Regions from separate parts of the Pseudoalteromonas sp. KS88 genome, predicted to be linked through region 3. Evidence: predicted binding sites of a transcription regulator. Region 3 holds the regulator's gene; each other region holds the start of a gene.

Region 1 (5,924 bases), on a different contig from region 3:
CCTATTTATTTTTTTCGATAGACTTTTTGCACATCAGGCATAACCCTGATTCGGCGCATAATATTGGCAACGTGAACACGGTTTTTCACTGTTATACCAAGGTCTATCACATAGAGGTTACTTTCTTTTTCGTCGGTGGCTATTTCTACAATGTTTGCTTGTGTAGTCGCAACAACATTGGTCAATTTAGCCAGTGCACCTTGATGGTTAATTATTTCAACACGCAGTGCAGCTATATATTCTTTTTCAGGGTTGTCATCCCATTTCACTACGAGGTATTTAGAGCGCTCAGACTCCCAGCCACGAATGTTTTTACACTCTTGGCGATGTACAGTAACGCCTTTACCTTGACTGATATGTGCGGTAATGGCATCTCCGGGTACTGGGCGACAACATTTAGAGTAGTTAACCAACATTCCTTCAGTGCCAATTATGGTTGCTTTGGCATTTTTGGCTATGTCACTTAAATCTTCATCATCATTTTGTAATAAGCGTCGGGCAATAAGCATACTCATTAAATTACCAGCGCCAATTTCGACTAACAGTTCTAGTACGGTATTTAAGTTATGTTCGTTCAGTACACGAGTTATATTTTCATCAGGTAAATCGTTTAAATTTGATTCGCCCAATGCTGAGTCGAGTAAACGACGACCCAGTTGTAACGCTTCTTCCTGATGTTGATTTTTTAAATAGTTACGAATACCTAATCGGGCTTTACCAGTCACAATAAAGTTAAGCCATGTTGCATTTGGGTGCGCGCCAGAGCTGGTGATAACCTCTACAGTTTGGCCAGTATCTAATGCTTTACTTAACGGATGAGGCTTACGATTAACCCGAGCTCCAACACAGGTGTTGCCTACGTCAGTATGAACCGCATATGCAAAATCAACAGCTGTTGCGCCCATTGGTAATTCAACTATGCGGCCATCGGGTGTAAATACATATATCTCTTCAGGGAAAAGTTCTGTTTTAACGTTTTCAACAAACTCAAATGAAGATCCAGCACTTTGCTGAAGTTCCAGTAGGCTTTGCATCCACTGGCGTGCTCGTTGTTGTGCTGTATGGCCGGCACCATCACCTGATTTTTTATACATCCAGTGCGCCGCAACCCCTTTATCAGCCATGTGATCCATGTCGTGAGTTCGAATTTGTATTTCGACAGGGATACCGTGAGGTCCAACTAAGGAAGTATGCAGCGATTGATAACCATTCGTTTTAGGCACCGCTATGTAATCTTTAAAACGTGTTTCAATGGGTTTGTAAAGATTGTGCGCAACACCGAGTACTCGATAACAAGTGTCCATGGAGTCAACAGCGATTCTAAAGGCGTATATATCCATAACTTCATTGAAAAGCAGTTCTTTGTTTAGCATTTTTTTATAAATACTATATAAATGCTTCTCACGACCTGAAACACCTGCTTTTATGCCCGCTTCTTCAAGGCGTGCTGTAATTTCAGTTTGAATATTGGAAATAACTTCTTTGCGATTACCACGTGCTTTTGCCACTTCGGATTTAAGTGCGCGATGACGCATAGGGTAGAGTGCTTGAAAGCCAAGATCTTCTAACTCGTTTTTAATGTCATGAATACCTAAACGGTTAGCGATTGGCGCGTAAATCTCAAGCGTTTCACGTGCTATGCGACGACGTTTATCAGGACGAAGAGCCCCTAAGGTGCGCATGTTATGTGTACGGTCGGCAAGTTTGATTAAAATAACGCGAATATCCTGCGTCATGGCCATAATCATTTTACGATAGTTTTCAGCTTGAAATTCTTTTTTATCCTTGAAGCTGAGTTTATCGAGTTTACTAACACCTTCAACTAACTCCGCGACGGTGTCACCAAATATATCGGCTAAGTCTTGTTGACTAAAGTCGGTGTCTTCAATGACGTCATGCATTAATGCAGCCATGAGCGTTTCATGGTCTAAATGCATGCCAGCAAGGATGTGAGTTACTTCAACTGGGTGAGTAATATAGGGTTCGCCGCTTGAGCGAGTTTGCCCCTCGTGCGCTTCGCGAGCGACAACATAGGCTTTTTGCACCAGTTCTACATCTGCCGATGGCAAATATTCTGATATTTTCTTTTTTAGACCTTCAAAAAGATACATTCACACTCCAATGTTCTCGTGAAGCAAATAGGTAACGGTATGTTAAGAATATACGATGAAAAGAAGGGATTGCCAACGGCTAGAGTAGAAATACTAAGCCGTTGACGAAATCAGACCGGGAAGTCGGATTATTGGTTGCCACCTACAATAGCAGCAACGGCAGCCATTTCAGCCGCTTCTTGGTGTTGTTGCTCTTCACGATCAATAACATCCATTGATGAGCTATCAACTAAACCAAGTTCAATTTCACGTAAAGCAACCACTGTTGGTTTATCGTTTTCAGGGTCAACTAGTGGGTTTTTACCGCCCACAGCAATTTGGCGGGCACGACGAGCCGCAACTAAAATTAAGTCAAAACGATTACCAATTGCATCTACTGCATCTTCAACAGTTACGCGAGCCATCTTCAGCACTCCAAATAAATTTTTAAGCAAAGACGTAGTTTACTGCACCCAGTAAGATTCGCCAATAGCTAGTGGTTAATTTTTATCTATAAATATATAAACAGCTATTTTATTAAGTCAGTAATAAGGCTTTGATGGCGAACAGACTGGCACTTTAAAGATAAACGCTTAGCAAGCACTATTGTTTCTATCTGTGTTAATGCCGTGTCGAAATCGTCATTAATTACAACGTAATCATACTCGTCGTAATGAGAGCTTTCTGACTGTGCTTGTGCCATGCGCCCAGCAATAACCTCTGCTGAATCTTGACCACGATTGTTTAAACGAGTTTCTAGTTCTTCTTTTGACGGGGGGAGAATAAAGATCGTTTCAATATCATCAACTAGCTTGCGCATTTGTTGTGCGCCTTGCCAATCAATATCTAAAAATACATCAATCCCCGCAGCGAGTTGCTCTTCGATAGCTTGTTTAGATGTGCCGTAATAATTATCAAATACTTTAGCCCATTCAAAGAAGTCATTTTTATCAATGAGCGACTTAAATTCATCAACGGATACAAAATGGTAATGCACACCATTATCTTCACCAGGTCGAGGTGAGCGAGTTGTGTGAGATACAGATACTTTCATATCTGCATGTTTTGCTAATAACGCATTTATTAAGCTTGATTTACCTGCTCCCGAAGGGGCTGATAGAATAAATAGATTTCCGCGATTTTGTGCCATGCTTGTTACCTAAAATAAACAGGCTTAGCGTTAATGGAGCTAAGCCTTAATTACATTATTGTACTGTATTTATCTCACCTGACTCAACTATCAACCAAATTGAGCGTAGTGAATCCTGTTGCTCGCCTATTTTCAAAAAAGACTCGCATAATGCAAAAAACCAAGTTGCAAGATGCATTGTTGAATATGTTTAGTGTTAATTTTCAATAGGTTAAATTTTGGAATGAAGCCTGCATTGGTATACGCACTTAACTTATGAGGGGTATCTAATGAAATTAACCTATTTAGCAAAAGCATGTATATTGCTACTCCCATGCACCGCGTATAGTCAGTCATTTGATACGTGTCCAAGCCAAGCATTCTTAATGCAAGACGCAAATGCGCAGCTCTACGGAATAGACTTGGTCTCTGCAAAGCCCACCGTTTTAGCTTCTCAATTAACCTTTTCTACAGAAGCAAACAACGAAAGCGTCAATGCAATTGGTTTTAATTATAAAGATCAGTATTTATATGGCTTCAGCCGCCAAGCACCTAAAAGTGTGGTGCAGATCGGCAGTGGTTACGAGATGACCCGCCTTGATATCTCAGGCCTTCCAGACACTAATTTTTATGTTGGTGATGTTCGTGTCACTGGTGAAGAAGCGGCACAAAGTGCTGCATATTATGTTTATTCGCCTAACTTTGGGCTGTACGAAATTGATTTGGATGGTGACTTAAACGCACCTATCACCGCTAACCTAATGCCTGGTACTGTTAATTGGAAACTAGGGATTTATGACTTTGCATTTCACCCCCAAAGTAACTTGCTTTATGCGGTTGAATCAAATGGCGATTTACATGAAATAGATGTCGATGCGAACACCAGTAAGTTTATAACGCAGCTAGACATTGGCACAGATACAGGGGCTTTCGGGGCAGCCTACTTTGATATTAATGGCCAATTTTATTTTAGTAATAATAGAAGCGGTAAAATTCATAAAGTGGATTTAAGTACCAGCCCTGTTGTGGATTACACGCCGGTGGCCAATGTATTTACGTCTGGGCCTAAATCAAGTCAAAATGATGGTGCTCGTTGTGCTATCGCTGAAGTTAAGGTAACTGACAGTTCAATTGATTTTGGTGATGCACCTTTGCCATACCGCACAAGTCTAGCGCAAAGTGGTGCAAGACACTTATTCGACCCAAATAGCGATAATACTAATCTAATTTATTTAGGCGCAACGGTTGATGGTGAAAACATCAACACTGACAGTGAGCTTGCTTCTAACCCAGTTGACGCATCAGATGATGGAGTTAGCTTTGTTACTGCGTTTTCTGCAGGGCAATCAAGTCAAATTATCGTGAATGCTTCAGCGAGCAGCTATTTATATGCCTGGTTTGATTGGGATCAAAATGGTGTTTTTAGTGAAACTGAGCGAATGGTGACTAAGACTGTTCTTAATAAAGGCGACAACAGCATTTTAGTTGATGTACCTAACAACACAAAGTCAGGCCAAACTTGGGCACGTTTTAGAGTTACAGATGGTACAGAGGCATCGTTAATCACTGCTACTGGTGGAGTATTGGGTGGTGAAGTCGAAGATTATGAAATTACCACATTTGCCAGCGCTGTTTACCCTGGTGAAAGTGATTGGGTTACCCTTGCCTATGAGGACAAGTGGCCATTTGCAGGAGACTATGACTTCAATGATGTTGTTTTAAATTATCGCACCACGCAATTAATTGAAGGTAGTAATGTTGTTGGTTACAGAATTGAAGGTCAACTAATAGGAATAGGCGCAACTTACCATAATGGGTTTGCAGTTAGCTTAAAGGAAACGGTTGGCAGCAACACATTGACTGTTTTACGCAGCGAAGTGGATGAGGAAAACATTACTTATCTCGTTGATGGGCAATTGCAGAACAAGCAAGTGCTAGAAACAGGACGTGAGAATGCTATTTTAATCTTTATGCAGGACACCTGGGAACATGTAACCACTCAAACAGGGTGTAGCTACTTTAGAACACAAAAAGATTGTGATGTGAATACTAAAGTGTCGTTTTCAATGACGATTCCTCTAAAGGCGCCTAAAGCCAAATCCGTTTCTCCAGGCACATTGTTAGACCCGTTTATTTTTGCAAGCGAGGGGTTTTACCATGGTGATTTTTTAGTTGGCAAAGAGGCGCGTAGTTGGGAGGTTCATATGAAAAACCAGCAGCCGACAGCGGCCTTTGACACTGCTTTATTTAAATACGCACAAAGCGACGATGTAAGTGAGCCTACCAGCAACCTATATTTTCAAACTGAAAATGGTCTGCCGTGGGCAATTGAAGTTGGAACACAATGGTTACATCCTCTTGAAGGGGTTGATATTACAACTGCCTATGATCGTTTCGCTGGTTTTGCAGAATCTTCAGGGCAACAAAATTCACAATGGTTTAAAAATTACAATGTAGGCAATGTTGTAAAAGGGGAGCAATAATGAACAAATTAACGATTACCTTATGTTTTTCAGTATGCTTAGTTGGGTGTGGTGGAGGCGGTGGTGATGACAAAGCAACATCATCAGTACAATCGGTAGCAGCAACGACAACGACTAGCGCGGCATCAACAACGGATACCACAACAACTACTACAGACTCTGATTTAACAGGAATGCAAGGGTTAACCATCGCGAATGACTTCAATTTATCGACTAAGTTTG
Region 2 (5,924 bases), on a different contig from region 3:
ATCGGTACTGCGAAAACGCATTGCAATTAAATACACCATCAGAGCCCCCATTTAATAGACAAGTTACTGTGCAGCTTAGCTGTGAAGATTTACAAGGTTGGAGCCAATACGTACATGTTAGAATAGTTGAGCTAGCCCCCATGGTTGTTGCATCAGAGCACTTATCACGTGGAGAGGTCATTCAGGCGCACCACCTCAGTGTAGAGATGAAACCAAAACATTTTGTTAGAGTGCAGCATTTACAAGACACACAGCACCTAATTGGCAGCCGCAGCAAACGAAATATTCGCAGTGGTTTACCGATTGTTTTAAGCCAAATATGCATGGTGTGTAAAGGCGATAGCGTCAGTATTGTTGCGACAATACGCGGTTTAAAAATAAAAACTTCCGGTTTAGCGCTCGAAGATGGTACATTAGGTGAGCAGGTAAGAGTTAAAAATGCGAAATCAGGGAAAGTTTTAAATGCCCGTGTCGACGGTGTTGAGTCTGTGCAGGTTAATATTTAAATTTTCAAATTTATGCTAAAGTATTAAACATAGATGCCGATAAATAGGCATGTGTTGGATTCTGTATAGGTTATAATCATGGTAAGCCAAGTAAATAAAGGTCAGCAACAGGCTAATGTGCTGGCTAACACCAAACAGCAAAAGGTTGATTTGAAAAACAATAATGCAAATACAGCTCAAACAACTGCGCCTAAGGCAACCGCAGACTCGGTTAGCTTAACGCCACAAGCTCAACAATTGAAATCACTACAAGACAAAGCACAGCAATCTTCTGGTTTTGATAGCAACAAAGTTGCAGAGCTTAAAAAAGCGATCAGTGAAGGTAAATACCAAATTGATGCTGAAAAGCTAGCTAAGAATATTGCAGCGTTCGAGTTTGATGTATATGGCTGATCATAACGGTCTAATTGCATCAAAACTCACCATGCAGTTAAATTGCTTGGCATCACTGGTTGAAGTGCTTGACGATGAACTTATGGCAATTGCATCACGTCGTGGTGATGGCCTTAAAGACATTGCAAAGCAAAAGCTATCTTTTTTAAATACAATCCAGACACTCGATAAAGAGCTCAGTACGCTACTTAATTCAAATGATGCAAAGTCAGATGAGGTAGAAGAGTTAATCAGTTCTGTTCGCTCGCAACTAGAAACCTGTAAAAAGAAGAATGACATTAATGCGCATGCTGCTCATCAAGCGCAACTAAGCGTTAAGCAACTTAAGGATATATTGATTGGTGCTCCGACATCGATGACTTATGACCAAGGTGGTAGTGTTGTTCATGGCAGTAGTACGTTAGTTCACAACCTAAAAGCTTAAACCTCAGCGCTCACATTGAGCACGCTAACCCCCCCTGTTAGCACTATAGTTATTTACTGGATTTTTAATTTGCTTAATAGTAAGTCACTTTTTTTACTTCTCGTGGTTTGATCTCACCAATATATAAATCGTGTACACGTTTCATATCCAGTCTCAGCTCAGTAGCATAACTGTCGCCAACTGGGTAACTTTTAATAACTTGCGCACCTTTGATAATGCCTTGGACTTGGCTTTGTAATTGATCGTTTTGCGCGATGCTACCCTTTACAGTCGTTCCTGCGGTAATCTTTTGCCCATACACTTGCTCAGCAAGCTCACGGTATGCTTCGAGTTTAGATGCTTTTAATGCCATTAATGAGCGCTGTGTATCGTTGTCTCCAGGTTGAGCACTTATAGGCGCATAACCAATAGCCTTTAATACAGGGTAGCTATCAGGCTCAACGTATTTATACTGAACATGTTTATCAAAAACGCTACTACAACCAGCTAAGCTCACTGCTGCTATAAAAAAAAGTGTTGTACGCATAAGACCCACATTAAACTACAAAAATAATGACTTCTTTCAATGCATGATTAGTGCCATGATATATTCACACCTTGTAACTATTGGTATATTCCTTGCGTATGTAAGTTAATTAAAAAATACATTAGCGTGGAATCTAGCGATGAACAAACTTTTAAACTGTGCCCTTAGTGCGGCTACATGGCTTACCTTATGTGTAAGCTCAGCGTCCTATGCACAATGGTTTGAGTCCACAGGTCATGCAAACATTCAAAATGATGACATTTCACGAGCTAAGTCAGTTGCAATAAAAGATGCGATAACTCAAGCGCTGGTTTTTTCGGGAGCCCGTGTAACCTCTATGCAAACCTTGGTCGATGGCGTTCTCACCCAAGACCAACTAAAAATAAACAGCCATGGTGAAATTCAAAAAATTGAAATGATCAGTGAAGACCGCCGTGGTGATCAATTTGCTGTCACCCTACGGTTAGATATATTTCCGCAACAGGAACAGTGTCCAGCAAGCAGTTTTAATAAGTTTGTAGCTATCACCCAAACGCAACTCAAGCACCGTGAACAAGCCAAACTGGGTCAAATTTTTGACATTAGCAAAGCAAGCAGCGAAAACTTATATAAAACACTGAGTAATTCGCCTATCAGTACACGCCCTACTGCGTATTTTAACTTTCCAATTCGCGTTGGTGAGTTTTTTACACAACAATACGATTACAGCAACGCTTTACTTGAAGAGATTGCCACACGCAGCAACTCGCAATACGTATTATTAAGCCAGCTTGTGGATATATCGAATAGTGAAAAACTCAATAACGATTATGCTTTTTGGCAAGATGAAAGTTACCAACGCGCTTACAACATCGACTTTGTATTATTTGATGGCACCACATACGAACGCCTATGGCAAAAAAGCTATCGCGGAAAAGGTATTTGGCCATTTGAAAAAACAGACCGTATCGATGTATACAGCGAAAATTTTTGGGGATCTGACTACGGACAAACCATAACGGACATAAACCAAACACTCAGCTACGATTTACAAGCGGCCATGGCCTGCCTAGAAACCCAAGGTAAAATACTGCACATTGAAAACGGTAAACTTGTTATTAATTTAGGCAAAGCACACGGAATAGAAAAAGGCCAAATATTAAATATTGCTCACCACAATTACTTAACTGATGCCGCAGGTAATAAAATGCCAAACATGATCACCACTCTCAATCAGGTTCAAATTCAGCAGGTTTATCAGCAAAGCGCTATTGCACAAAGTATTGATAAACAACCACTGCCTAATATTCAAATAAATGATGTCGTTGAACTGGCTAACCTAGCGCTTTAGTCAGTTGCTGGCACAAACTAGGGTGTTCGCTTAGCCACTTAGCTAATATTTCAACACCTGCTAAATGTGGGTAGTGCTTACGAGATGCCATCACAACCGAACGTTGTTGAGTCGGAAATATAGGCAAGTAAGCAATACCTGTGCGTTCAACACTCGCAAGCTTTGGCACAAACGTCACACCGTCGTCCATTGCCACCAATGCTAATAATGTCTCTAAGCTATTACCTTGATACTCATTAGAAACATCAACCCCAGCAGCAAAACAAAATTGTTGCGCCTGATCTTTAAAGCAATGCCCATCACTAAGCATTAATAAGTTGCATGCTTTTAACTCATCCAAGGCTATTTTACCGCGATTAGCCAATTTGTTTTGCAATGACAAAGCCACTAAAAAATCTTCTTTATATAAATTAACCGTATGATAAAGCTTAAGTTCAGGCACATCTGCTAATATCGCAATATCAACGTCACCACTGTCAAGCGCGGCTAAAATAGTGTGGGTTTGCATTTCAACAAAAGTAAATTGGCTCTGGGCAAATGCCTCTTTCATTGAGGTAAGTAACGTGGGTAATAAATAGGGGGCAATAGTTGGGATTATCCCTATTTTTACCCTACCTTGTAATGGTGTACTCGATGTTGCCGCCTGCTCTTTTAAAATTTTAGCCTGCTCTAGCACTAACTCAACTTGCGGCAACAAACGTTCACCGTGTGTAGTTAGGGTAACTTGCTTGGTAGAACGGTCAAATAAGGTTACGCCAAGCTCTTGTTCTAGTTTTTTGATTTGCCCGCTTAACGTAGGCTGGCTAACAAAACATGCATCAGCCGCTTTACGAAAATGTTTGAAGTGAGCAACCGCTTTAACATATTCAAGATCTTTTAAATTCATAACACGCCTTAATGATAGTTAATACCTATCATATTAATACAAACAAACGATTGGAGCTATTATAACTTTCACGACATAATGGCTATCAACAAATCAAGAGGAACTAAAAACATGTTAAACAATATTGAAGGTCAAACAATTCCACAAGTTACATTCGCAACTCGCGTAAACGATGAATGGAAATCAGTGACATCGGATGACATTTTTAAAGGTAAAACTGTCGTTGTGTTTTCACTACCAGGTGCATTTACACCAACGTGTTCTTCAACTCACTTACCACGCTATAACGAGCTTGCGGGTGTACTAAAGCAAAACGGCGTTGATGACATAGTATGTGTATCAGTAAACGACACCTTTGTAATGAACGCATGGGCCCAAAACCAAGAAGCACAAAACATCACTTTATTGCCCGATGGTAACGGTGAATTTACTGACGGCATGGGCATGTTAGTAGACAAAAATGATCTAGGCTTTGGCAAACGCAGCTGGCGCTATTCAATGCTGGTTAAAGACGGCGTGATTGACAAAATGTTCATCGAACCAGACTTACCAGGCGACCCGTTTGAAGTGTCTGACGCTGATACCATGCTAGATTACATCAACCCTGAGCAAGTAAAGCCTGAAGCTGTAAGCATATTTACTAAACCAGGTTGCCCGTTCTGTTCAAAAGCAAAGGCATTACTTGAAGAAAAAGGCCTCGTGTTTGAAGAAATCACTATGGGTGCAGGTGCATCACTAACAAGCCTTAAAGCTATTTCAGGCCGCGAGACCGTACCACAAGTATTTATTGGCGGAAAACACATTGGTGGCTCTGACGATTTAGAAAAATACTTTGCTTAATTAAGTAATAATTTAAGCACATAATTAGGGGCATTCATGCCCCTACTTTCACCCTTTAACGTACCCATTTTATTAACTTATTTTGAAAGCCAGTTTTTTAATAAAATTGGTATCACACAAGGACACCACGATGAAAGAATTAACCACAGATGTTGTTGTAATTGGTGCCGGTACAGCAGGCTTAAGCGCATACCGTAACGCAAAGCAACACACGCCTAACGTACTAATGATTGAAGCAGGCCAATATGGCACAACGTGTGCCCGTGTAGGTTGTATGCCTAGTAAACTATTAATTGCTGCAGCTGAGGCTGCTCACTCAATCGAAACCGCACCCGCTTTTGGTGTACACAGCTCAAAACCTACAATCAACGGCGTTGAAGTTATGGCGCGCGTACGTAATGAACGTGACCGTTTTGTTGGCTTTGTTGTTGAGGCCGTCGATGACATCCCCAGCGAAGATAAAATTCGTGGCTATGCAACGTTTTTGGATACCAACCGAGTTCAAATTGACGACCACACAATAATCACTGCCACGCGTTTTGTTATTGCTACAGGTTCGCGACCAGCATACCCTGGCGCCTTTAATAACTTTGGCGATAGGCTCATCATCAACGACGACGTATTTGATTGGCAAGACCTACCAGAATCCGTTGCCGTGTTTGGCCCCGGCGTTATTGGCCTCGAAATAGGCCAAGCATTACACCGCTTAGGCGTTAAGGTAAAGCTATTTGGTGTAGGCGGCGCAATAGGCCCCATTACCGACCCTGTTATTAAAGATTATGCTAATACTGTATTCGCTGAAGAGTTTTTTGTTGATACCGACTCAAACGTTTCTGACATGAAAAAAGTGGGCGATAAAGCACAACTTACCTTTGAGGATAAAAACGGTCAAAAGCACACAGAACAATTTGATTATGTACTAGCTGCCACTGGTCGCATACCAAACACTGACAAGCTCGGCCTCGAAAACACAGGCATTAAACTTGATGAACGCGGCGTGCCTGTTGCTCACAAGTACA
Region 3 (5,924 bases):
TGCTAAAAGCAGGAGTTTTATAAATGCAGTTTGCTGATTTATATCAACCACTGAGTAAAGATGCGCAGACCCGCGCAAAAAAAGTAAAGCTACTAATCTGCGATATTGATGGTGTTTTTTCTGATGGTCGTATTTACCTTGGTAACCAAGGCGAAGAATTAAAAGCCTTTAACACTAAAGACGGCTTTGGTATTAAAGCGTTGATAAACAGCGATATTGAAGTGGCAGTGATTACGGGTCGCCATTCACACATTGTTCAGCAGCGCATGACTAGTCTAACTGTTAAACATATTTATCAAGGCCAAGAGAATAAATTGCAGGCCTATCAAGAATTAAAAGATAAGCTGGCTTTAACCGATGAGCAAATTGCCTACATTGGTGATGATGGCCCTGATTTACCCGTAATGCAGCAAGTTGGCTTTGCTGTTGCCGTAAATGATGCGCACCCGTTGGTAAAACGAATAGCACATTATACAACCATGTTACCGGGTGGGTTTGGTGCAGTACGTGAACTAACCGATTTACTCATGTTGGAAAATGGCAAAGCACTAACAAACGAAGGGACTAGCTCATGAATAGTGCGCGTTTAATTTTAAGCGTACTATTTATAGGCTGTATGGTTTGGCTTTGGTATCCATACTTTAACCAATCTAACACACAGCAGCTCGTTGAAGAGGATATTATTGCAAAGCCTGATTACACAGCTGTCGCATTAAAACAAACCGCCTTTGACGAGCAAGGAAAAATAAGCCACAAAGTAACTGCTGCAAAAATGGAACTCTATCAGCAGTTAGGATTTACTTACTTTGAAGAGCCTATTTTTACCTTATATAACCAAGAGCAAATGTGGCAAATTAATGCAGCTGAGGCCACATTATATGAAAATAACCAGCTGATTTTAGAAGGCAATGTGACGGCAATTAACCTTACAGAAAATGCCATGATAGATCATATTAATGCCGATAACATCCAAGTTGATATTGAGCTACAAACTATGAGTTCAGAACAACCTGTAGAGTTAGTCGGGCCTGATTTAAAAATTACTGGGCGCGGGCTAAAAGCCGATTTAAAAGCCGAAGTAATTGAATTAATTAACCATACGCGAACCATATATTATGACCAATAAACTTGCCCAAATGCTTGTAATTCCAAGCCTATTCATTGCTTACTCAAGTGTTGCGCAAAGCGAACTTTCTACTGCAAACCAAGTATCAATCAGTGCTGATAAACAGCAAGCACAGTTAAAATCTAATGTCGGTATTTTTGAATCGAACGTTGAAATAATCCATGGCGCAAGACGCATTACTGCTGACCGTTTAGAAGTACATAAACGCGACAAGTTAGGCGAGAATAAGCAACTCCTTATTGCAACAGGCAGTCCAGCTTATTTCGAAGAAAAACAAGATGATGGTTCAATCATGAGTGCCAGCGCAAACGAAGTTCGTTACGACGTAGCTGAACGTTACTTAACCCTAATTGGTGATGCCCAGGTTACTCAAGCAGGTCAAAAGATTAATGCTAAAAGCATCTCTTACGACATGGAACAGCAACTAATTAGTGCGCAAAAAGATGAAGACTCAGATGACCGCGTGCATACTATTTTAGTGCCCATCGAAAATAAAAAAGCAAAGTCAAAAGGCCAGCCATGAGTACATTAAAAGCTGAATTTTTAGCTAAGAGCTATAAAGGCCGCCAAGTTGTAAAGAGTGTCGGATTAGAAGTAAGTGCAGGAAGCATTGTCGGTTTACTAGGCCCAAATGGTGCAGGTAAAACGACCACTTTTTATATGATTGTTGGCTTAGTACCGAGCGACAAAGGCAAAATAAGCATTGATGATAACGATATTACATTACTGCCCATGCATAGCCGTGCGCGATTAGGTATTGGTTACTTACCGCAAGAGTCATCTATTTTCCGTAAATTAACGGTTTATCAAAACTTGATGGCGATATTAGAAACACGAAACGATTTAAATAAGCAAGGCCGAGAACAAGCACTTGATGGCCTGCTGGATGAATTTAGCATACAACACATACGCGATAGCCAAGGTATGGCGTTATCAGGTGGTGAGCGCCGCAGAGTTGAAATTGCTCGCGCATTAGCCGCAAACCCCAAGTTTATTCTATTAGATGAGCCTTTTGCTGGTGTTGATCCAATTTCAGTGTTAGATATAAAGAAGATAATTGAACACCTAAAAAACCGAGGCATCGGGGTGTTGATTACAGACCATAATGTACGAGAAACCCTTGATGTTTGTGAAAAAGCCTACATTGTTTCTCATGGTGAGTTAATTGCTTCAGGAACTCCTGAACATGTGCTTGCCGACCAAACAGTACGCGATGTTTATCTGGGTGAGCAATTTAGGCTATAAACCAACATTCAGCTAACTATCTGCTAAACTTAATTTTGATTACATATTAAAAGGATTGTTAAAGATAAATGAGGCAATCACTCCAGCTGCGCATGGGCCAGCAATTGACAATGACACCTCAGTTACAACAAGCTATTCGTTTGTTGCAACTCAGTACATTGGATCTCCAACAAGAAATTCAAGAAGCGCTCGATAGTAATCCTTTACTTGAAGTTGAGGAACATGAGTTTAGTGATGAAACTGCAGGCAAAAATGAGCAAAAGCAAGACACCGATGAAGTAACTGTCAGTGCATCTGCTGATGAAACGCCAAGTGAATACGAACAAGAAAGTAGTGAAGCACTCAATAAAGAAACTGTCAGTGACGAAATGGCAATGGATGTGACATGGGATGAGTATATGAGCGCTGCTCCTTCTAGCTCATCAGGACCCATGCCTGAAGATGAGTCTATTTACCAAGGTGCTTCCACTGAAACCCTGCATGAATACATCATGTGGCAACTACAATTAACGCCATTTAGCCCGACCGACGAAGCCATCGCCATTGCTATTGTAGAAGCGATTGATGAATCGGGTATTTTAACATTGAGCTGCGAAGATATTGTAGAAAGTCTAAATAAAGATAATAACGAAGAAGAAATAGAACTTGATGAAGTCCAAGCTGTTTTAAAGCGCATCCAATTATTTGATCCAATAGGGATTGCCGCACGCAGCTTACAAGAGTGTTTATGTATACAACTGAATCAATTTGACCCTGCAACGCCATGGCTTGCAGAGACTAAAATGATTTTAACCGAGCATATCGATCTTTTGGCAAGTCGTGACTATCGCACTTTAATGAAAAAGACTAAGCTTAAAGAAGATGAGCTAAAAGAAGTCATGACACTGATACACAGCTTAAACCCTAAGCCAGCAGATACCATTGTTCGCGAAGAGTCTGAGTATGTTATCCCTGATGTTTCAGTGAAAAAAGTTAAAGGGCGCTGGATGGTGGAATTAAATCCAGACAGCATGCCTAAAATTAGAGTGAACAGCCAGTATGCCGCCATGTCTCGCTCAGTAAAATCGAGCAGTGACAGTCAGTTTATTCGTTCGCATCTGCAAGAAGCAAAATGGTTTATTAAAAGCTTAGAAAGCCGTAATGAGACATTACTCAAAGTAACTAACTGTATAGTAAAACAACAGCAAGGTTTTTTTGAACACGGCCCCGAAGCTATGCGCCCAATGGTACTTAATGACGTAGCTGAAATGGTAGAAATGCATGAGTCAACGATCTCACGCGTAACAACTCAAAAGTATATGCATACTCCACGGGGTATTTTTGAGTTGAAGTACTTTTTCTCCAGTCACGTAAGTACTGAAAATGGCGGCGAATGCTCTTCTACAGCTATTCGCGCATTAATCAAAAAGTTAATTAGCGCAGAAAACTCAGCGAAACCATTGAGTGATAGTAAAATTGCAGATATATTGGCTGAGCAAGGTATCAAAGTAGCTAGACGCACCATTGCAAAATATCGTGAGTCACTAGCTATTCCACCGTCAAATCAAAGAAAGAGTTTGATTTAAGGCGTAAAAAACAAAGAAGGAAAATGCTTATGCAAATTAACTTAACTGGTCGCCACGTAGAAATTACCGATTCACTTAGAGACTATGTACATAATAAGTTTGCGAAGCTTGAAAGGCACTTTGATAGTATTAATAATGTACATGTGATTCTTGACGTAGAAAAATTAAGTCAAAAAGCAGAAGCCACAATACATGTTAGCGGTGCTGATTTGTTTGCTTCAACTGAACATCAAGATATGTATGCTGCGATTGACGGGCTAATTGATAAATTAGACCGCCAAGTAATAAAACACAAAGAGAAGCACGCTCGACACTAATACTATGAAATTAAGTTCACTTACTTCTGAGGACTGCAGTAAAGCTGCGGTCCTTTTTAATAGCAAAAAACGAATTCTAGAATTTATTAGCCAATTGGCTCATGAAAAGCTTCCTCACCTCACACAGCAAGAGATCCTTAACGCATTATTAAACCGGGAAAAGCTTGGTAGCACAGGCATTGGTCGAGGTATTGCTATACCACATGGTCGCATGAGTGGCGCGCAATCTCCACTAGCACTAATCTTAGTGAGTGAAACCCCTATTAGCTTTGATGCAATTGATAATCGTCCTGTCGATATTTTTGTGGCACTGATCGTACCTGATGGAGATTGCCAACTTCATTTAAAGACGTTAGCAACAATTGCTGATAAACTTAACGATAAAGAGTTTTGTAAACAACTACGTAGCGCAAAAACAGATCACGATTTGTATCAAGTTATTGTTGAGCATTCATAAGAAAGTGAAGGAGAGGTTACATGGAATTGATTATTATCAGTGGACGGTCTGGTTCAGGTAAGTCCGTCGCGCTTCGCGTGCTTGAAGATCTTGGCTATTACTGTGTTGATAATATTCCGGTCAATTTGCTCCCTTCCTTAGTACGAAGTGTGTCAGAAAATTACGATAAGATTGCAGTCAGCATTGATGTACGCAACTTACCTAAAGAACAAGAAGAGTTCAACGACATCCTTGAGTATTTGCCAGGCTTTGCAAACCCAACTTTATTTTACCTCGATAGTGATGACCAAACACTCATCAAACGCTTTTCTGAAACGCGTCGTTTACACCCTCTTTCTATCGATAGTTTGCCGCTAGATTTGGCAATTAAACAAGAAAAAATATTACTCGATGTGCTGATAACTCGCGCTGACTTTATCTTAGATACCACTGAGCTCAGTGTGCATCAACTGGCAGAATCAATTCGAGAAAAGATCTTAGGCAAAAAAGATAAAACCCTGATCATAACATTTGAATCTTTTGGCTTTAAACACGGCATACCTAAACAAGCAGATTATGTTTTTGATGCACGCTTTTTACCCAACCCACATTGGGAACCAGAATTAAAGCCTCTAACAGGTTTAGACCAGCCTGTAAAAGATTATTTGGCCAGCCACAGCATAGTGCAAAAATTTACGTGGCAAATCCAAACGTTTGTACAAACATGGCTACCGCATTTAGAACGAAACAACCGTAGCTATTTAACTATTGCTATTGGCTGTACCGGAGGGCAACACCGCTCCGTATATTTAGCTCAAACCATAGGTGAAAGCTTTGCTATGAGCCATAACAATGTAAAAATTCGCCATCGCGAGCAAGACTGATTTTAAATAGGCCTGTTGTGTATGCGTTCAGAAGGTACTTTTTTAATTAGAAATAAACTAGGTTTGCACGCAAGGGCCGCGACTGTATTAGCTCAACTCGCTGTTAAATTTGATGCAACCATCACACTTTTCCAAGATGAGAAACAAGCGGCAGGTGACAGCGTGTTAGCTTTGATGTTACTAGAAAGCAGTCAAGGAAAAGAAGTAAAAGTTGTGTGTGAAGGGCCTGATGCAGAGCCGGCTCTTAACTCTATTGGAGAACTGATAGAACAACGCTTTCACGAGCATGAATAGCGCGTGGTCAGTCACTTAAAAGTAAGTTAAACTAACCATGCATGTAAGCACTGCAAT
Region 4 (5,924 bases), on a different contig from region 3:
CGTGCAGGGTTTTTTAGTCGGTGGTGTTGAGCGTATTGTGAATATGAATTGGGAAAAAATTATGCCACCACCATCTGGTGCTGGTCGGTATTCATATTTAACAGCGGTTACTGAAATCGAAAACGAACTGGTTGAAATTCTTGATGTAGAAAAAATATTAAATGAAATTTGCCCGGTTAACACAGAAGTTAGTGCTGATATTGCTAATGATGGCGAAATTCAAAAAGACTTAGGTGAGCGAATAGTGTTTATCGCAGATGATTCTGCTGTGGCGCGTAATCAAGTTAAGCGTGCGCTTGAGCCGTTAGGTGTCCAAACAGAACTTGCTAAAAATGGTAAAGAAGCGCTTATTCGATTAAAAGAAATAGCTAAGCTTGATTGCAAACACGACATTACTGAACGTGTTGGTTTGTTGATTTCTGATGTTGAGATGCCTGAAATGGATGGTTACACCTTAACCGCAGAGATTAAGGCTGATCCAAAGCTTGCACCTTTACATGTTATTCTTCATACATCTTTGAGTGGTGTTTTTAATCAGGCGATGATTGAAAAAGTAGGTGCCGATGACTTTATTGCTAAGTTCAATCCAGATGAATTAGCAACTGCGGTGAAAAAGTGGGTTCATTGTGACTAATTCGAACAGGTGGTGTTACTTTGGAAAATAAGCATTTACAGCAGGGCGAATATGATCAGTTTCGCACGTTTTTAGAACAGCAGTGCGGTATTGTTTTAGGTGATAATAAGCTTTATTTAGTAAAAAGCAGGCTGGCACCTTTGATGGTGCGTTTTAAGGTTGAGTCTCTTTCTGAGCTTGTAAGTAAAACACTCAGTCCTCATGAGCGTCAGCTTAGAGCTGCCGTGGTTGATGCGATGACCACAAATGAAACCTTGTGGTTTAGAGATCAGTATCCATTTGATTTATTACAAAGCAAATTATTTCCAGAGCACAAAGAGCTTAGACGTCCGCTAAAAATATGGTCTGCTGCGAGTTCTTCTGGTCAAGAACCCTATTCAATAGCAATGTCTGTTGCTGAGTTTCAAGCAAAGCAGCCTGGTGTATTGAAAATGGGCGCGCAAATCATTGGTACAGATATATCTAACACTATGCTAGATATGTGCAAGCATGGCGAGTACGACTCGCTTGCGTTGGCACGTGGGCTTTCTGCTGAAAGACGTAAAAAGTTTTTTAAAGATACTGGCAACGGCATGGCTCAAGTTACTGATCCAATCAAAAAGCTAACGAGTTTTAGGCACCTTAACTTGCTTGATTCTTATGCTTTAATGGGCAAGTTCGATATTATATTTTGCCGCAATGTGTTGATTTATTTTTCGCCTGAAGTCAAAGCGAAAATTATTGCGCAATTTGCTCAAGCTCTGAACCCAAAGGGGTACCTTTTCTTAGGTGCCTCAGAGTCTATGTCTGGCTTAAGTACTGAGTTTGATATGGTGCGTTGTAACCCCGGTATTATTTATCAGAAAAAGTAAACTGACCTTACTGAACAATGTTGGTTTCTAAATAACGGCGCTTTTATGCGCCGTTTTCTTTTATAAATTAGTAGTTTACTCCTACCTTTAAGTTGTCAATTAAACTGGCTCATCTTTTGCATTAATCAACCCAAGTCAAATTTTTGGAGATGGTTATGGCTATCAGTTTTGATAAAGCATTTGGGGTGCATCCCCATGCAATGTTGATCCGTTCTCAACGTGCCGAATTATTAGCAACCAATATTGCCAATGCTGATACGCCTGGCTACAAAGCAAAAGATGTCGATTTTGCCTCTGCCTTAAAAGCGGCAAAAAGCAACCAACAGGGCGGCAATAACATGGTAACGACCAATGCAAAACACATCGCTGGTGGAAGCCGCTATGTAGGTAACGCAGAAATGTTTCGCTCGCCAAATCAAGCAGATACGGGTGATGGTAACTCAGTGGATATACAGGTGGAACGAAACTTGTATACACAGAACTCATTAGAGTATCAGGCAAGCCTGCAATTTATGAGTGGTAAAATTAAAGGCCTTAAAAAAGCCCTCGGTAGTCAAGGAGCTTAAGCATGAGTTTATATAACGTTTTTGATATTTCAGGTACCGGTATGAGTGCACAGAATGTGCGCTTAAATACAACAGCCAGTAACATCTCGAATGCTAATACTATTAGCTCAAGCCAAGACAAAACCTACCGGGCACGCCACCCAGTGTTTGCTGCAGAGCTTACAAAAGCTTCAGCATCACAAAGCAATATGCAGGGTTCGTCTGTTGGCGTTAAAGTGTTGGGTATCGTAGAGAGCGATAAACCATTACAGATTGAATATAACCCTAATCATCCTAGTGCGGATGAAAATGGTTATATCTATAAACCTAACGTTAACGTAGTAGAAGAAATGGCTAATATGATTTCTGCCTCACGCTCTTATCAAACAAATGTGCAAGTTGCAGATGCAGCAAAGCAAATGTTAAGTAAAACACTGTTGCTTGGGCAGCGGTAATTGAGGAAAAGTTATGAGTAACGATATCAGTGCAACGTCGTCGACTTATCTAGATTCGTTAAAGTGGCAAGATAAACAAGTTTCGACTGAAGAAAAAAGTGATGAGTTAACACAAGAAGATTTCTTTTCCTTGTTAACACAGCAGCTGTCATTTCAAGATCCAAGCAAGCCAGCTGACAACGATCAAATGATTGCGCAAATGACCAATTTTACTATGGCAGAAGGTATTTCAAACCTTAATAGTAACTTCCAATCACTTGCAGCATCGATGACATCTAATTCGGCGTTACAGGCTTCAACTTTAGTAGGCAAGCAAGCATTACTTGAATCTGATTCGCTAGATTTAGCAGCTGGTAGAGATGCTAAGGGTACTATCGTTGCCCAAGAGCCCGTAGAAAATTTAACGTTGCGGATTGAAGATTCCTCAGGCCAATTAGTTCGTACAATTGAATTTGGTTCACAACCTCCTGGTGCCGTGCGCTTTGAATGGGATGGTAAAAACTCTGAGGGTGAAGAATTACCCGATGGTGAATATACCGTAAAAGCAGAGGGTCAAATGGGAGGGGATTTCACGAGTTTACCCATTGCAACTTTCAAAAATATTGAAAGCGTAAATGTTAATGGTGCCAATGGGATCATTATTAATACTAAAGAAGGTGCGGTTAGGCTAACTGATGTAGCAGAAATCGCGTAAAAATTAATTATTAGTTAGCCTTCTTTCGGCTACACATTCATAAATTAGAGGTGAATTATGAGCTTCAATATTGCACTTACAGGCATTGCAGCCGCTCAAAAAGATTTGGACGTAACAGCAAATAACATTGCTAACGTTAACACAACTGGTTTTAAAGAGTCGCGCGCTGAATTTGCAGATGTGTATGCATCATCTGTATTTAGTTCGGGTAAAACAAAAAATGGTGATGGTGTTCAAACCACTATGGTTGCGCAACAATTTCACCAAGGGTCACTTAAGTTTACTCAAAACTCGCTTGATTTAGCGATTACAGGTGAAGGTTACTTTGCCATGAGTGAAGACTTAGGCGCACAGGATTTTACTTACACTCGTGCGGGTGCATTTAAGTTAAACCAAGATAACTTTATCGTTGATGCTAAAGGTAACTTTTTGCAGGGGTTCCCTGTTAATGAATCAACGGGTGACACGACGTCGGTAAGTTTAAGTACGTCTTCTGCACTACAGATCCCAGATTCGTCAGGTTCACCTCGTGCAACAACAAACGTTTACAGCTCATTTAATCTAGACTCGCGTTCAACTGCGCCATCAATTACGACTTTTGACCCTACGGTGAGTGCATCATACAACAGCTCAACATCAACAACAGTATTTGATTCACTTGGTGAGCCGCATGTATTGCAGTTTTTCTTTGTGAAAACCGATGCCGCTGTGACAGGTAACGAAAATGAGTGGCAAGTTCATGCAACACTCGATGAGAAAGTGTTTAATCCAGCAGGTGCTGAAGAAACAGCCCCTCCATATACACCAATTTCTACCTTTCAATTTGATGCCAGCGGTTTACCATTAAACACAGACGGTACACCTAATACAGATACTACTTTCAATCCGATAGCGATCCCTGGCGGCGGTGGCGGTGTAGCGGGTTTATCAGATTTATTGACGAACGGTGCTAGTTTCCCTGATGACGTTGAAGTAAATTGGCGTGATGAAGCGGGTACTGCGAATAAAATCCCTACCCAGTATGCGAGTAACTTTGAAGTGAAAGCGCTTGACCAAGATGGTGCGACAGTTGGGCGCTTGGCAGGTATTGATATTGGTACAGATGGTAAGGTTGTTGCGTCATACAGTAATGGTGACACTTCTTTCTTAGGCCAAGTGGCTATGGTTCGTTTTTCTAACTCACAAGGTTTAGCACAAGTGGGTGACACGGCATGGAAGAAAAGTTTAACGTCAGGTGAGCCAATTGCTGGTGAGCCAGGTTCAGGTACGTTAGGTTCAATTAATTCATCAGCGCTAGAGCAATCAAATGTGAATTTGACTAATGAACTGGTAGATCTAATTAGTGCTCAGCGTAACTTCCAGGCAAATTCACGTGCACTAGAGGTTAACTCTACACTACAACAAAATATCTTGCAGATTCGTTAATAGCTTAGCGCTTTACTGCATTGCAATAATCCGACACCGAGGCTGCCCTTTATGGCAGCCTTTTTTGTATCTTAGATTTAATAAAGGTGGTGTCAAATTATTGTGGCACTTATTTTGCATTTATACTTAATATAGATTTTTATCGCGAGTCGATGTTATGGATAAGATGGTTTACATTGCAGCGTCAGGGGCTAAGCAGAGTATGCGGGGCCTTGCGCTCAAAGCAAATAACTTAGCAAATGCTAACACCACAGGCTTTAAGGCCGACTTTGCACAAGCAAGGTCAATGCAAGCATTTGGTGAAGGCCTCCCTACACGTGTGTTTTCTATGCAAGAACGACCAGGTTCTAACATGACTTCGGGCGGCGTTGTTGAAACTGGCCGAGACCTTGATATTGCATTTAGTGATAAAGGTTGGTTAACCGTTCAAGATGCTTCAGGCAATGAAGCTTACACTAAAGTGGGGACGTTAAATATCACTCCAGATGGTGCGTTAGTAACGAGTCACGGACGCCAAGTAGTTGGCGCCGGTGGTCCCATTATTTTGCCATTGCCAGTGGAAAAGGTGGAGTTTAGTGATGATGGCTCAATTCAAGTAAGGCCCCAAGGGGCGCCGGCAAACTTTTTAGAGGTGGTTGATCGTCTAAAAGTTATTGAAGCTAATAACAGCCAGCTAGAAAAAGGCAATGACGGTCTATTTAGACCAAAGCAAGATAAATTAGTTGATGACCTATGTGGATTTTGTGAAATATCGCAAAACGTCAAAGTTATGAGTGGCACGTTAGAAATGTCTAATGTGAATCCAGTGCATGAAATGGTCGATATGATAAGCCATCAACGCCAATTTGAATTACAACTTAAGTTAATGAAAACAGCAGAAGAAATTGACGAACGTCATACCCAGTTGCTGCGCATTGTTTAACCTAATTGAGAGGACATTAGTATGAATCCTGCATTGTGGATCAGTAAAACGGGCTTAGATGCCCAACAAACCGATATATCGGTGATCTCAAATAACTTAGCCAATGCCAGTACCATAGGGTACAAAAAAAGCCGTGCAGTATTTGAAGATTTACTTTATCAAAATATAAACCAACCTGGTGGGCGTTCATCGCAAGATACCGAAATGCCATCTGGCTTAATGCTTGGTGCCGGTGCAAAAGTTGTCGCAAACCAAAAGAACTTTTCTCAAGGTAACATGCTTACTACTGAAAACTCATTGGATTGGATGATCTCAGGCCCTGGGTTTTTCGAAGTGCTTCAGCCTGACGGAAATATTGCTTATTCTCGTAATGGCCAATTTACCACCGATGAAGATGG

Evidence for each region. Region 3 encodes sigma-54, which starts transcription at its own class of promoters, with help from an activator protein. Its sites were predicted from a motif close to GTTGGCACGNNNNTNGNNT; they were not measured.
Region 1: the regulator sigma-54 is predicted to act here: its motif matches at 3,458-3,476, upstream of C7Y70_RS02995 (LruC domain-containing protein).
Region 2: the regulator sigma-54 is predicted to act here: its motif matches at 1,889-1,907, upstream of C7Y70_RS10020 (LPP20 family lipoprotein).
Region 4: the regulator sigma-54 is predicted to act here: its motif matches at 1,589-1,607, upstream of flgB (flagellar basal body rod protein FlgB).

The regions. Positions count from the first base shown of each region.
Region 1 is NZ_PYHV01000006.1:27,157-33,080, reverse strand. Features, by position in the region: gene spoT (bifunctional GTP diphosphokinase/guanosine-3',5'-bis pyrophosphate 3'-pyrophosphohydrolase) at 6-2,111, opposite strand; gene rpoZ (DNA-directed RNA polymerase subunit omega) at 2,240-2,515, opposite strand; gene gmk (guanylate kinase) at 2,620-3,240, opposite strand; gene C7Y70_RS02995 (LruC domain-containing protein) at 3,510-5,702, shown strand; gene C7Y70_RS02990 (hypothetical protein) at 5,702-5,924, shown strand, end outside.
Region 2 is NZ_PYHV01000016.1:6,011-11,934, reverse strand. Features, by position in the region: gene flgA (flagellar basal body P-ring formation chaperone FlgA) at 1-506, shown strand, start outside; gene flgM (flagellar biosynthesis anti-sigma factor FlgM) at 585-899, shown strand; gene C7Y70_RS10025 (flagellar protein FlgN) at 892-1,323, shown strand; gene C7Y70_RS10020 (LPP20 family lipoprotein) at 1,397-1,849, opposite strand; gene C7Y70_RS10015 (flagellar assembly protein T N-terminal domain-containing protein) at 1,989-3,179, shown strand; gene C7Y70_RS10010 (LysR substrate-binding domain-containing protein) at 3,163-4,065, opposite strand; gene C7Y70_RS10005 (glutathione peroxidase) at 4,177-4,905, shown strand; gene C7Y70_RS10000 (dihydrolipoyl dehydrogenase) at 5,036-5,924, shown strand, end outside.
Region 3 is NZ_PYHV01000003.1:33,404-39,327, forward strand. Features, by position in the region: gene C7Y70_RS01150 (KpsF/GutQ family sugar-phosphate isomerase) at 1-23, shown strand, start outside; gene kdsC (3-deoxy-manno-octulosonate-8-phosphatase KdsC) at 24-575, shown strand; gene lptC (LPS export ABC transporter periplasmic protein LptC) at 572-1,126, shown strand; gene lptA (lipopolysaccharide transport periplasmic protein LptA) at 1,116-1,649, shown strand; gene lptB (LPS export ABC transporter ATP-binding protein) at 1,646-2,371, shown strand; gene C7Y70_RS01175 (RNA polymerase factor sigma-54) at 2,440-3,936, shown strand; gene hpf (ribosome hibernation promoting factor) at 3,966-4,253, shown strand; gene ptsN (PTS IIA-like nitrogen regulatory protein PtsN) at 4,258-4,710, shown strand; gene rapZ (RNase adapter RapZ) at 4,731-5,573, shown strand; gene C7Y70_RS01195 (HPr family phosphocarrier protein) at 5,595-5,867, shown strand.
Region 4 is NZ_PYHV01000016.1:12,578-18,501, forward strand. Features, by position in the region: gene C7Y70_RS10040 (chemotaxis protein) at 1-634, shown strand, start outside; gene C7Y70_RS10045 (protein-glutamate O-methyltransferase CheR) at 655-1,485, shown strand; gene flgB (flagellar basal body rod protein FlgB) at 1,641-2,051, shown strand; gene flgC (flagellar basal body rod protein FlgC) at 2,054-2,485, shown strand; gene C7Y70_RS10060 (flagellar hook assembly protein FlgD) at 2,499-3,179, shown strand; gene flgE (flagellar hook protein FlgE) at 3,237-4,604, shown strand; gene C7Y70_RS10070 (flagellar basal body rod protein FlgF) at 4,762-5,526, shown strand; gene flgG (flagellar basal-body rod protein FlgG) at 5,548-5,924, shown strand, end outside.